One region of the Streptomyces sp. NBC_00239 genome, then DNA from elsewhere that is predicted to be linked to it. Evidence: riboswitches for the same ligand, from Rfam matches in the RefSeq annotation. Region 1 holds a riboswitch; each other region holds the start of a gene.
What was found. Region 1 has a riboswitch for cyclic di-AMP ahead of OG764_RS10500 (M23 family metallopeptidase). Riboswitches for the same ligand answer to the same signal wherever they lie in the genome.
Positions count from the first base shown of each region.

Region 2: it holds a riboswitch for cyclic di-AMP, as region 1 does, so the genes downstream of both, OG764_RS07640 (LysM peptidoglycan-binding domain-containing M23 family metallopeptidase) here and OG764_RS10500 (M23 family metallopeptidase) in region 1, are expected to answer to the same signal.
Region 3: it holds a riboswitch for cyclic di-AMP, as region 1 does, so the genes downstream of both, OG764_RS19570 (M23 family metallopeptidase) here and OG764_RS10500 (M23 family metallopeptidase) in region 1, are expected to answer to the same signal.

Region 1 is NZ_CP108095.1:2,404,677-2,408,594, reverse strand. Features, by position in the region: gene OG764_RS10510 (M16 family metallopeptidase) at 1-147, shown strand, start outside; gene OG764_RS10505 (M16 family metallopeptidase) at 168-1,535, shown strand; cyclic di-AMP (ydaO/yuaA leader) riboswitch at 1,763-1,922, shown strand; gene OG764_RS10500 (M23 family metallopeptidase) at 1,935-2,729, shown strand; gene OG764_RS10495 (GntR family transcriptional regulator) at 3,013-3,696, shown strand.
Region 2 is NZ_CP108095.1:1,747,809-1,751,726, reverse strand. Features, by position in the region: gene OG764_RS07655 (aspartate aminotransferase family protein) at 1-654, shown strand, start outside; gene OG764_RS07650 (DUF6126 family protein) at 668-841, shown strand; gene OG764_RS07645 (tyrosine-protein phosphatase) at 838-1,638, opposite strand; cyclic di-AMP (ydaO/yuaA leader) riboswitch at 1,983-2,146, shown strand; gene OG764_RS07640 (LysM peptidoglycan-binding domain-containing M23 family metallopeptidase) at 2,149-3,138, shown strand; gene OG764_RS07635 (SGNH/GDSL hydrolase family protein) at 3,325-3,918, shown strand, end outside.
Region 3 is NZ_CP108095.1:4,415,107-4,419,024, forward strand. Features, by position in the region: gene OG764_RS19555 (TetR/AcrR family transcriptional regulator) at 1-507, opposite strand, end outside; gene OG764_RS19560 (FBP domain-containing protein) at 640-1,128, shown strand; tRNA gene OG764_RS19565 (tRNA-Met) at 1,196-1,269, shown strand; cyclic di-AMP (ydaO/yuaA leader) riboswitch at 1,615-1,749, shown strand; gene OG764_RS19570 (M23 family metallopeptidase) at 1,759-2,835, shown strand; partial or broken gene OG764_RS19575 (PrsW family intramembrane metalloprotease) at 2,834-3,778, opposite strand; gene trmB (tRNA (guanosine(46)-N7)-methyltransferase TrmB) at 3,891-3,918, opposite strand, start outside.

The DNA.
Region 1 (3,918 bases):
CAGGCCGTGGCCGCCGCCCGGCTGCGCCCCGACAACCGCGCGGTGCTGGTGTACGAGCCGCTCGCCGGGTCCGGCGACCCCGGCACCGAAGACAGCGCCACCGACGAGCACGACGAGCACGACGAGACCGAGAAGGCGGCCCAGTGAGCGACGCGACCGCAGCCACGATGACCTTCCACCCCCGGCCGCAGGCCGGCGAGGCCACGCCGTGGGCGTTCCCCGCCCCGGAGCGCGGCGCCCTGGCCAACGGCCTGACGGTGCTGCGCTGCCACCGGCCCGGCCAGCAGGTGGTGGCCGTCGAGATCATCCTCGCGGCCCCGCTGGACGCCGAGCCGGCGGGCCTGGACGGCGTGGCCACCATCATGGCCCGCGCGCTGTCCGAGGGCACCGACAAGCGCTCCGCCGAGGAGTTCGCCGCCGAGCTGGAGCGCTGCGGCGCCACCCTCGACGCGCACGCCGACCACCCGGGCGTCCGGGTCTCCCTGGAAGTCCCGGTCTCCCGCCTGCACAAGGCGGTCGGCCTGCTCGCCGAGGCGCTGCGGGCACCCGCCTTCGCCGACAGCGAGGTGGACCGCCTGGTGCGCAACCGGCTCGACGAGATCCCGCACGAGCTGGCCAACCCGTCCCGGATGGCGGCCAAGCAGCTCTCCAAGGAGCTGTTCCCGGCCTCGCTGCGGATGTCCCGGCCGCGCCAGGGCACCGAGGAGACGGTGTCCCGGATCGACGCCGCGGCCGTGCGCGCCTTCTACGAGGCGCACGTACGGCCGTCCACGGCCACCGCGGTGGTCGTCGGCGACCTGGGCGGCACCGACCTGGACGCGGTCCTCGCCGACACCCTCGGCGCCTGGACCGGCGGCACCGCGGAGCCCCGCCCGGTGCCGGAGATCACCGCCGACGACTCGGGCCGCGTGGTGATCGTGGACCGCCCCGGCGCCGTCCAGACCCAGCTGCTCATCGGCCGGATCGGCGCGGACCGGCACGACCGGGTGTGGCCGGCCCAGGTGCTCGGCACGTACTGCCTCGGCGGCACCCTCACCTCGCGCCTCGACAAGGTGCTGCGAGAGGAGAAGGGGTACACGTACGGGGTCCGGGCCTTCGGCCAGGTGATTCGTTCCACGGCGCAGGGCACCGGTGCGTCGATGCTGGCCATCAGCGGCTCGGTGGACACGCCGAACACCGGGCCGGCGCTGGAGGACCTGTGGAAGGTGCTCCGGACGCTCGCGGAGGGCGGGCTGACCGATGCCGAACGGGACGTGGCGGTGCAGAACTTGGTGGGCGTGGCCCCGCTGAAGTTCGAGACCGCGGCGGCCGTCGCGGGCACGCTCGCCGATCAGGTCGAGCAGGAGCTCCCGGACGACTTCCAGGCGCAGATGTACGCGCGCCTGGCCGAAACGGGCACCGTGGAGGCCACGTCGGCGGTCGTCAACGCCTTCCCGGCGGACCGCCTCGTCGCCGTGCTCGTGGGTGACGCGTCGCAGATCGAGGAGCCGGTACGGGCGTTGGGCCTCGGCCCGGTGACCGTGGTCGGTGCCTGAGCCCGGAGGCGGATCTGCTCGGCCCGAAGCGGCCTGAAGCATCAGGGGCCCTGGCGGAATCTCCGCCAGGGCCCCACTTCATGTCAATTGTCCGTTTCATTGGGATGGTTGCGGCTATGCCTAGTGGCGTACGCCACAAAACCGCGTGTCTGTTTGGTGATCGGATGATGATCCGCCTAGTTTCGGTCCAGCTGTCCGTCAGCTGTACACGCCGCACCCGCGGCACCGGACAGCAATCGCCGAGTCCCCGTCAGGCGCGAGCCTGGGGAGCCGGGGACCCACAAGTGTCCCTGGGGTGAATCGGACCGCCTCGCCAGAGGGGGCCCGTAGGAGACCTTCCTGCTCCGAACCCGTCAGCTAACCCGGTAGGCGAGAGGGAAGGAAAGGATCAGCCTTTTCATGGCGTTTGGCACTCGACCCACCGGCAAGCACCGTGGTTCCAGCCGCATGAACCGCAAGGCCGCCGGCATAGCCGGGGTCACCGCCCTCGCCGCCACGGGTGTGGTCGGCTCTCTCGCGGGCCCCGCGTTCGCCGCCGGTCCGGCCCCCGAGAAGTTCGAGGACACCGGTCTCAACACCGTCGTGGTCGCCGAGGACATGGCCGGCCAGATCGAGACCCAGGCCACCGTCCAGGCGCAGGCCGCCGAGATCGCCGCCGCCAAGGCGCAGGCCGAGGCCGACGCCAAGCAGCGCGCCGCCGAGGCCAAGGCCAAGGCCGAGGCGAAGGCCAAGGCCGAGCGCGAGGCCAAGGAGCGCGCCGAGCGCGAGGCCGAGCGCAAGCGCCTCCTGCAGTTCGTCGCCCCCCTTCAGGGCTCCTACGTCAGCACCCAGTACCACGCCGGCGGGGCCATGTGGTCCTCCGGCAGCCACACCGGCATCGACTTCCACGCGGACCTCGGCACCTCGGTGCGCGCCGTCGGCATGGGCGTCGTGGTCGAGGCGGGCTGGGGCGGCGCCTACGGCAACAACGTCGTGATCAAGCACAACGACGGCTCGTACACCCAGTACGGCCACATGGACTCGCTGAACGTGGTCGTCGGCCAGCAGGTCACCCCGGGCCAGCAGATCGGCCTGTCGGGCAACACCGGCAACTCCAGCGGCGCGCACCTCCACTTCGAGGCCCGCACCGGTGCCGACTACGGTTCGGACATCGACCCGATCGCGTACCTCCGCTCGCACGGCGTCACCGTCTGACACCCTGCCCGAGGCCGGCGCGACACCGCCCGGCGCGGCACACAGGCTTCCCGAAGGCCCCGGCTCCCCGAGCCGGGGCCTTCGGCGTGCCCGGGTGCAGGCCGGCATGCCCGGGCGAAGGCAGTGCGCCCGGGCAAAGGATCGCCAAAAGACCGGATTTCAATTCCGGCCGCCCTCGGGAATTCCGGTGTGCTGCAATAGGCTCGCAGGGATGAGCTCGCCAGAGATCGCCAGAAGTCGCCCACCGCGATGCGCGGGGCGGGAAACAAGCGGAGGTCCGGTTTTGCGTATTCCGGCGCACGCGGTGTGCACCGCCATCCGCGAGGACATCGTCACCGGTGTCTTCGAGCCGGGCGGCCGGCTGACCGAGGAACTGCTGGCCCGCCGCTACGGGGTCTCACGGGTGCCCGTCCGCGAGGCCCTGCGCACCCTGGAGTCCGAGGGCTTCGTCACCACGCGCCGGCACGCGGGCGCCTGCGTGGCCGAGCCCACCGAGCAGGAGGCCGCCGACGTCCTGGAGATCCGGATGATGCTGGAGCCCCTGGGGGCCGCCCGGGCCGCCCAGCGGCGCACCGAGGCCCACCTGAAGGTGCTGCGCGGACTGGTCCGGCTGGGCCAGGAGCGGGCCAGGCGGGGCCAGGGCGAGGATCTGCGCTCCCTGGGCGGCTGGTTCCACGAGACGCTCACCCAGGCCTCCGGCAGCCCGGGGCTGATCGCCCTGCTCACCCAGCTGCGCCACAAGACGGCGTGGATGTACACGGTGGAGGCTCCCGTTGCCCCGGTGGAGTCCTGGGCGGAGCACGGGGCGATCGTGGACGCGGTGGCCCGCGGGGACGCGGCCCGGGCCCGCGCCCTCACCGCCGCGCACGCCGACCGGGCCGTGGCCGCCCACCGGCTGCGCCGCCCGGCCGAGGGGCGCGTGAGGACTTCGCAACCTGCCGTAAACACCGTGGGTTCCGGTTTTTAACAAAGGGCGTATACAAAGAGCGGGAATGTGCGCGGGGTCGGCGGAATTCATTCGCCCGGGGCCGGGTGGGCTCCAATTCCGGGATTCCGGGATTCCGGCATCCCGTGCACCCTATTCTGCTGCGCGCATTTCCATTCTCCGTTCCGGGCAGGACCGGGGCCGGGTCGGAAGGGGCCGCGGTGGAGCGGACGTGCAAAAGCGGCGAGGCCGCGGTTCCCGGTG
Region 2 (3,918 bases), 660 kb from region 1:
ACCGGGCGGTTCTACGCGTACCAGCACGAGGCCGGGGTGGAGCCGGACCTGGTGTGCGTGGCGAAGGCGCTGTCGGGCGGGTACGTGCCGGTCGGGGCGACCCTCGGCAAGGACTGGATCTTCAAGAAGGTCTACTCGTCCATGGACCGCGTGCTCGTGCACTCGGCGAGCTTCGGGTCCAACGCGCAGGCGATGGCGGCCGGGCTGGCGGTCCTGTCCGTGATGGCGGACGAGGACATCGTGGCGCGTGCCGCGGCCACCGGGGACCTGCTGCGCGGCCGGCTGGCGGCGCTGGTGGACGAGTACGAGCTGCTGCACCAGGTGCGGGGCCGCGGCCTGATGATCGGCATCGAGTTCGGCCGGCCGTCCTCGCTCGGGCTGCGCAGCCGGTGGTCGGTGCTGCAGGCGGCCCGCAAGGGGCTCTTCGCGCAGATGGTCGTCGTTCCGCTGCTGCAGAAGCACCGGATCCTGACCCAGGTGTCCGGGGACCACCTGGAAGTGATCAAGCTGATTCCGCCGCTGGTGATCGACGAGAAGGACGTCGACCGGTTCGTCACGGCCTTCCGGGAGGTCATGGACGAGGCGCACGGCGGCGGCGGGCTGATGTGGGAGTTCGGCCGGACGCTGGTGAAACAGGCCGTCGCGAATCGGTGACAGAATCGCTCGCATGGACGACAGCGAGACCAGCGGTACGGACCCGGAGCCGAGGACGGGGGCCCGCCGGTTCATCGAGGACCGGATTCCGCGGGGGCTCGCGATCCGGGTCTTCGTGTACGTCGTGGCGGGCCACCTCTTCGCGGCCTTCGTCTACCTGCTCTTCACCGTGGGCGGCGAGCGCTAGCGGGCCTCCTCCAGGAGCCGGGTGCGCAGCCGCTCCAGGGTTTCGGGGCTCAGCCCCAGGCCGTCGGACAGGTACGGGTCCACCCCGCCCCAGGTCTCGTCGATGGCGGCGAAGGCCGCGTCCAGGTACTCGGCGCGCGCGTCGAAGAGGGGGCCGAGCAGCTCCAGTGCCTCGGGGCTGTGCTCGTCCTCGGGCCCGCTGCGCTTGACCCGGTAGCGGCGGTGCGGGGCGTTCGATTCCAGGTAGTCCGCCGTGATGGCGTCGCGCTCGACGCCGAGCGCGAGCAGGGTGACGGCGATGGACAGACCGGCGCGGTCCTTGCCGGCCGCGCAGTGCAGCAGCACCGGCACGCTGTCGTCGGCCATCGCGTGCACGACCCGGCTGTGCTCCGCGGTCCGCTCCTTGATCATCCTCTGGTACGAGAAGGACATGCGCGCGGCGGCCTTGCCCTCGCCGAGGATGTCGCGGAGCTGCTCGACGCCGCCCTCGCGGACCATCCGCCAGAAGTCGCCGCCGTACGCCGGGTCGGACAGCGGGAGGTTCACGTGCCGCACGCCGGTGAGTGCCACGTCCGCACCCTCAAGGGCCTGATCGGACGCGTTGCGGAAGTCGAAGATGGTGTGGAGGCCGAGCGAGTTGAGGTACTCGGTATCCGTTTCGGTGGCATGTGCCAGATGTCCGCTTCGGAAGAGATGACCGCTACGCACCCGACGTCCGTCAATGGTCGGAAGGCCGCCTACGTCACGGAAGTTACGGACTCCGGTCAGCCGGGGCTCGGTCGGTATGCGCTGGGTCACGTGGGCTCCTTGCGGCGAAGTGGGGCACCTGGGGCTATGTCCGAATTGCGCTACTTGGCGTCAAGTTACCGCAAGGGTCGGGCAGATGTGGAGGGGCGTGCGGGCACGTCCGCCCCTCGCTCGTGAGCAGGATCATACGGTGACCGTGCGTGCTGGGGGGTCCGAGTCGAAACCCGTTGTGGGGACGGCTGTTACGTGCCCGCAATAGACGGACAGTGACCGTAATTCCGGCGATCATTCAGCTCCCCGATTCCTTTGGGGAATTCATGACTTGTTCCGCCCGGCCGAACTCGATTACGTTCACGGCCGAGCCGGGTGGAACGCCAAATCCTGCCGCCACCCGGAAACCGCATCCGACCAATTACGTACGGCAGGAGCGGGGGAACCAGGTAAGCCGCCGTTCTGGATCTTTACTCCGGAACGGCTTGGGGTGAAGCCGTACTCGTACGGCCGGACATCTCCAGTCCGAACCCGACAGCTCACCTCGCAGGCGACGGAGAGGAATTCGCCATGCCCGGAAAGGGTAAGCACCGCCGCCCGAAGAGCAACCCGATGGCCCGCGGCCTCGTCGCCGCCGGCACGGGAAGCGCGGCGCTCGCGCTGCCGCTGATGGGCGCCACCGGCGCCCACGCCGCCGAGAAGGCGGCCGCCCCGGCCGCGGTTCCGGCCCAGGCGGCGGCGCACGTCCAGGCCCAGGCGCCGGCTTCGGCCGCTGCGACGAAGGCCGCGCCGACCACGTACACCGTCGTCGCCGGCGACTACCTCTCCAAGATCGCCGCGGAGCGGAACCTCGAGGGCGGCTGGGAGCGGCTCTACGCCGACAACCGCGCGGCGGTCGGCACCGATCCGTCGCTGATCCACCCGGGTCTGGAGCTGACCCTCGGCGGCACGGCCAAGACGAAGGCCGGCGCCAAGGCCGAGGGCGAGCCGAAGCGCGAGCGCGCTTCCCGGTCCGGTCACAAGTCGGCGGCGCCGCAGAGCGCGCGCACCTCGGGCTCCTCCGAGTCGGGCTCCGCTTCCTCTGCCGACTCCTCTTCTTCGTCTTCTTCGTCTTCGGCTTCCGGGTCCGCCGTGGCCGCCGGCTCGAAGTCCGCCGCCGGGTTCGTCGCGCCGGTGTCCGCCCCCATCTCCACCTCGTACCGCCAGGGCGGCAGCATGTGGTCCAGCGGTTACCACACCGGTGTGGACTTCACCGTCGGCTCCGGCACCACCGTCCACGCCGTCGGCGCGGGCACCGTGGTCTCGGCCGGCTGGGCCGGCTCGTACGGCAACGAGGTGATCATCCGCCACGCCGACGGCCACTACTCGCAGTACGCCCACCTCTCCTCCCTGAGCGTCTCCTCCGGCCAGAGCGTGTCGGCCGGCGACTCCGTCGGCCTGTCCGGCTCCACGGGCAACTCGACCGGGCCGCACCTGCACTTCGAGATCCGCACCGGGCCGTCGTACGGCGACGACATCGACCCGCTCGCCTACCTGCGTGCGCAGGGCGTGAGCGTCTGACGGCTCACGCCGTCCGACGGCCGGGGCCGGAATCCGAGGGGGATTCCGGCCCCGGCCGCGTGTGCGCCCGCTCTTATTCCTGACGTATTCCAAATGGCTGAAACTGACCGGGTGGTATAGATCACCCCGCGTCAACCCCTTCCTACGGTCGCGTAAGTCACATCGCGAGGTGAAAGATGTGCTCCCGTGGCAGGCGATTCGACTTTTCTCTCATCCGGACGGGGTCCCGTGATCCCCTTCGGCTCCTACGCGGCGATCGGCGACAGCTTCACCGAGGGTGTGGGCGACCCCGGCCCCGGCCCGGGCGGGCCCGGCGGCCCCGGTATCCCGGACGGCCGGGTCGGCCTCGACGTCCCCGGAGCGAGTGAGGCCTTCGTGGGCTGGGCGGACCGGCTCGCCGTCCTCCTCGCCGACCGGCGCGAGGAGCACGACTTCCGGTACGCCAACCTCGCGGTGCGCGGCCGGCTCCTCGACCAGATCGTGGCCGAGCAGGTGCCCCGGGCCAAGGAGCTGGCCCCCGAACTCGTGACCTTCTGCGCGGGCGGCAACGACATCATCCGGCCGGGCAGCGACCCCGACGACGTCGCGGAGCGATTCGAGGCGGCCGTCGCCGACCTCACCGGCGCGGTCGGCACGGTCATGATCACCACCGGGTTCGACACGCGGGGCGTCCCCGTCCTGCGCCACATCCGGGGCAAGGTCGCCACGTACAGCGCGCACGTCCGGGCGATCGCCGACCGGTACGACTGCCCGGTGCTCGACCTGTGGTCCCTGAAGTCG
Region 3 (3,918 bases), 2.0 Mb from region 1:
CTGCGGGTCGCGGGGGTGGCCGAAGCCGCCCGCGGCCTCCAGCGAGGTGAACCCGTGCAGGGTGCTGCGCACCAGGCGGACCGCGTCGGTGCGGTCCGGTTCGGCGAGGTCGTAGCCGAGGAAGAGGGCGTACGTGAGCTCGACGAGGCGGGTGTGGCCCGGGGAGGCGGCGAGGGTCTCGGGGGGCAGCCGGAGCTGGGTGGCCGCGTACCGGCCGGGGTGCCGGAGGGCGAAGTCGCGGTAGGCGTCGGCGAAGGCGGCCAGCGCGTCCCGTCCGGAGCGGCCGGCCAGTGCGGCGCCGATCCGGTCGGCGAAGGCGGTGGCCGAGCCGGTCGCGACCCGGGTGCGGAGGTCCTGGAGGCCCCGGACGTGCGCGTACAGGCTGGCGTCCTTCACTCCGAAGCCGCGGGCCAGGGCGGAGACGGTGATCAGGTCGAAGCCGATCTCGTCCGCCAGCTCGGCCGCGGCCTCGACGACGCGCTCCGTGGTCAGTCCGGCTCGGGGCATGTCCGGGCTCCTTCCGTCGTTCCGTGTCGGTGTCGTCGCGGCGGCCGCCCGTGCCCGGAGGGCCCGGGGCCGGCCCGGCGAACGGAGTTAATCATTTGCCTAGGGGTCCTAGGCAACATTAGCGTGCGGTCCATGAAGGCACTGACCGAGAACGACATCCGCGGCTCGTTCGTGAACTGCTCGAAGGGCGAGGCGCAGCGGCTGCCGCTGCCGCGCGACCTGGCCGACCGGCCGTGGGACGACCTCGACTTCCTGGGCTGGCGCGACCTGTCCGCCCCCGACCGCAGCTACCTGGTCGCCGAGCACGAGGGCCGGCTGACCGGCATCACGCTGCGCTTCCCGACGGCCCGCCGCAGCCTCCTCCAGCGCAGCATGTGCTCCGTGTGCCTGACCACTCATCCGGGCGGCGGTGTCTCGCTGATGACCGCCCGCAGGACGGGCCGGGAAGGGCGGGAGGGGAACTCGGTCGGGCTGTACGTCTGCACCGACCTGGCCTGTTCGCTGTACGCGCGGGGGAAGAAGCAGCCGGACGGCGGCATGCGGATCGAGGAGTCGCTGACGGTGGACGAGCAGGTCGACCGGGCCCGCCGGAACCTCGCCGGATTCCTCGCCTCGCTCTGACCTCGGGGGTCCCGGGGAAAAGGTGGCGCGGGGGACCTCCGGGATGGCGTAGAGTTGGGTTTACCGACGCGGGGTGGAGCAGCTCGGTAGCTCGCTGGGCTCATAACCCAGAGGTCGCAGGTTCAAATCCTGTCCCCGCTACTCAGTACGGAGGCCCGGATCCTTTTGGATCCGGGCCTTCGTCGTTTCCGGCACCGGACGGTCGTTTCCGGCGCACGCTCGGACACGGACCGTAGTCGAAACGCCGCACTCCGCAGTCTTGTTGACGTGGCGTCAGTTGACGCGTGTGGCCGAGGAGATACCCAAAGGGCCGTCAGAGTGCCCGGATTGAAGTGATCTTGTCCGTAAAAGTCCAGGCCAGAGCCGGTCGGAGCGTGGCTGATACACGCGAAGGATCAGTCGCGACAGCTTGGAATCACTCCCCTGTGTCTATTACCGTTCGATAACGCAGCGCGGTCGTCCCAGCCGTCGCAAGAGACGGCACCGTGCGCGTACGCGCCGAATTCCGCAAGGGAACCGGGGAACCACCAATTTGGGGTGAATCGGGCCCAACAGGGCCCGTAGGAGACCTTCCTGCTCCGAACCCGTCAGCTAACCCGGTAGGCGAGAAGGAAGGAAAGGAGCGCCCCCGTGGCGTCCAACACGCCTGCCCCCGAGGCCCCCGAGAGCTTCGACGGCCCCCACGCGGGTGCCTGGGGCGAGTGGAACCCCACCGAGGACTCCGTACGGCCCGCCCGGGGCCGGCACCGCGTGGCCAAGCAGCGCGGCGGCCTCGCCCGCAGCTCGACCGTGCTCGGTGTCGGTGTCATCGCCGCCGTCGGCGCGGGTGGGATCGCCAGCGCGCAGGACCGCCCGCAGGTCTCCATATCCATGCCCTCGATGCTCTCCGGAGTGTCCGGGGAGATCGGGGAGTTCGCGGATTCCGCGACCTCCTTCGTCGACGGGGAGCGGACCGCCGGCCAGGTGCCGGACACCGTGTCCGTCGCCGCCCCGCTGACCACCGCCGGAGTCGCCCCGGACCAGGCCGAGTCGGGCACCGACGCGGGTGAGGCGCTGCGCAACCGCATCCTCCAGCAGGCCGAGTCGCAGGCCGACGCCGCGGCCGCCGAGGCCAAGCAGGCGGCCGCGAAGGCCGCCGAGGAAGCCGCGGCGAAGGAGGCCGCCCAGCACCGGGAGGCCGCCCGCAAGGCCGCCGAGGAAGCCGCGAAGGAAGCCGCGCGCGCCGCCGCCGAGGAGAAGGCCCGGGCCGCGGCCGAGGCCGAGCGGAAGGCGGAGGAGCAGGCCGAGGAGGCGCGGCTGGCGAAGCTCGCCGGCGCCTACGCGCTGCCCACCAGCTCGTACACGCTCACCTCGCACTTCGGCGACTCCGGTTCGATGTGGTCTTCCGGCCACCACACCGGCCTCGACTTCGCCGCCCCTACGGGCACCCCGGTCAAGGCCGTGCACGGCGGCACGATCGTGTCGGCCGGTTGGTCGGGCGCGTACGGCTACCGGATCGTGCTGCGCCTCCAGGACGGTACGGAGATCTGGTACTGCCACCTGTCCTCGATGTCCGCGACCTCGGGCACGGTGGCCACGGGCGAGACCATCGGCCGGGTCGGCGCCACCGGCAACGTCACGGGCGCGCACCTGCACCTGGAGGTGCGGACGGGCGGGGTGGCCCAGGATCCGCTGGCGTGGCTGCAGGGCAAGGGCCTGAGCGTCTGACGGCGGCGGGCGGGCCGGGGGCCCCGGCGTCGGCGGCCTGACCGGGGTCCGCGAGGGCGGCGGCGGGCGGGCCCGTGGCGCGGCGCACGCGGACGGCGAACCAGACCAGCAGTGCGAAGGCCGGGACCATCACCGTCCCGTAGACCAAGTGGAAGCCGTGCTCGCCGAGTTCGGAGGAGCTGTTCCACAGGGCGTGGACGGCCATCGCGAGCGCGAGGCCGAGCAGCGGGAGCAGCCGCCGTCCCCGGCGGCCGGCCGGGCGTTCCGCCGAGGGGCCGTCGTCGCCGCCCCGGCGGCCGGCGGTGGCCGCCAGTGCGAATCCGATGCCGGTGAGTGCCGTGAACAGCGGGTGCGCGAAGGGCGACATCACGATCCGCACGAAGAAGGTGGCGGCCGTGAGGGAGTCGGGGACCGACGTCCCGCTGTCCAGGTCCTGCCCGAAGGCGTTGCCGAGGTAGAGGATGTTCTCGGTGAACGCGAAGCCGGTCGCGGTGAACCCGGCGAGGGCCAGCCCGTCCGCGATGCCGCCGGCGCGGCGCCGGCGGAAGAGGTGCACCAGCAGCAGTGCGGCCGCCTTCGCGGTCTCCTCCACCACCGGCGCGATCGCGATGGAGCCGATCTGGTCGGCGTCGTAGGGGTCGGCGGTGGCCGCGGCTATCCAGCGGGTCGCGAAGCTGTTGGCCACTATGGCGATCAGCGCCGCCGCGCAGGCACCCCAGGCGAAGCAGAACACCAGCTGCGGCCACGGCCGGGCGCGGACGCCGAGCCATCGGAACGCCGCCATCAGCGGCGGCACCGGCAGGACCGCGAGCCCGAGCCCCACCAGGAAGCCCGGGGTGCCGGTCTGCTCCCGCACCATCCCGAGGATCAGCACCCCGGCGGTCGCGAGCACGCAGGCCGGCACCAGGGTGCGGACCCGGAACGGGACGCGGACCCGGACCAGGGCGTGGCCCCGGGCCGGGACGCGGACCCGGGCCGGGGTGTGCGAAGTGTCTGAGAACGCCCGGAACACGTGACGACCCTAGCCAGCGGGGTCGCTCGCGGAGGCGGGGTTTTCAGTTCTGCTGACGCCGGAAGAGCAGG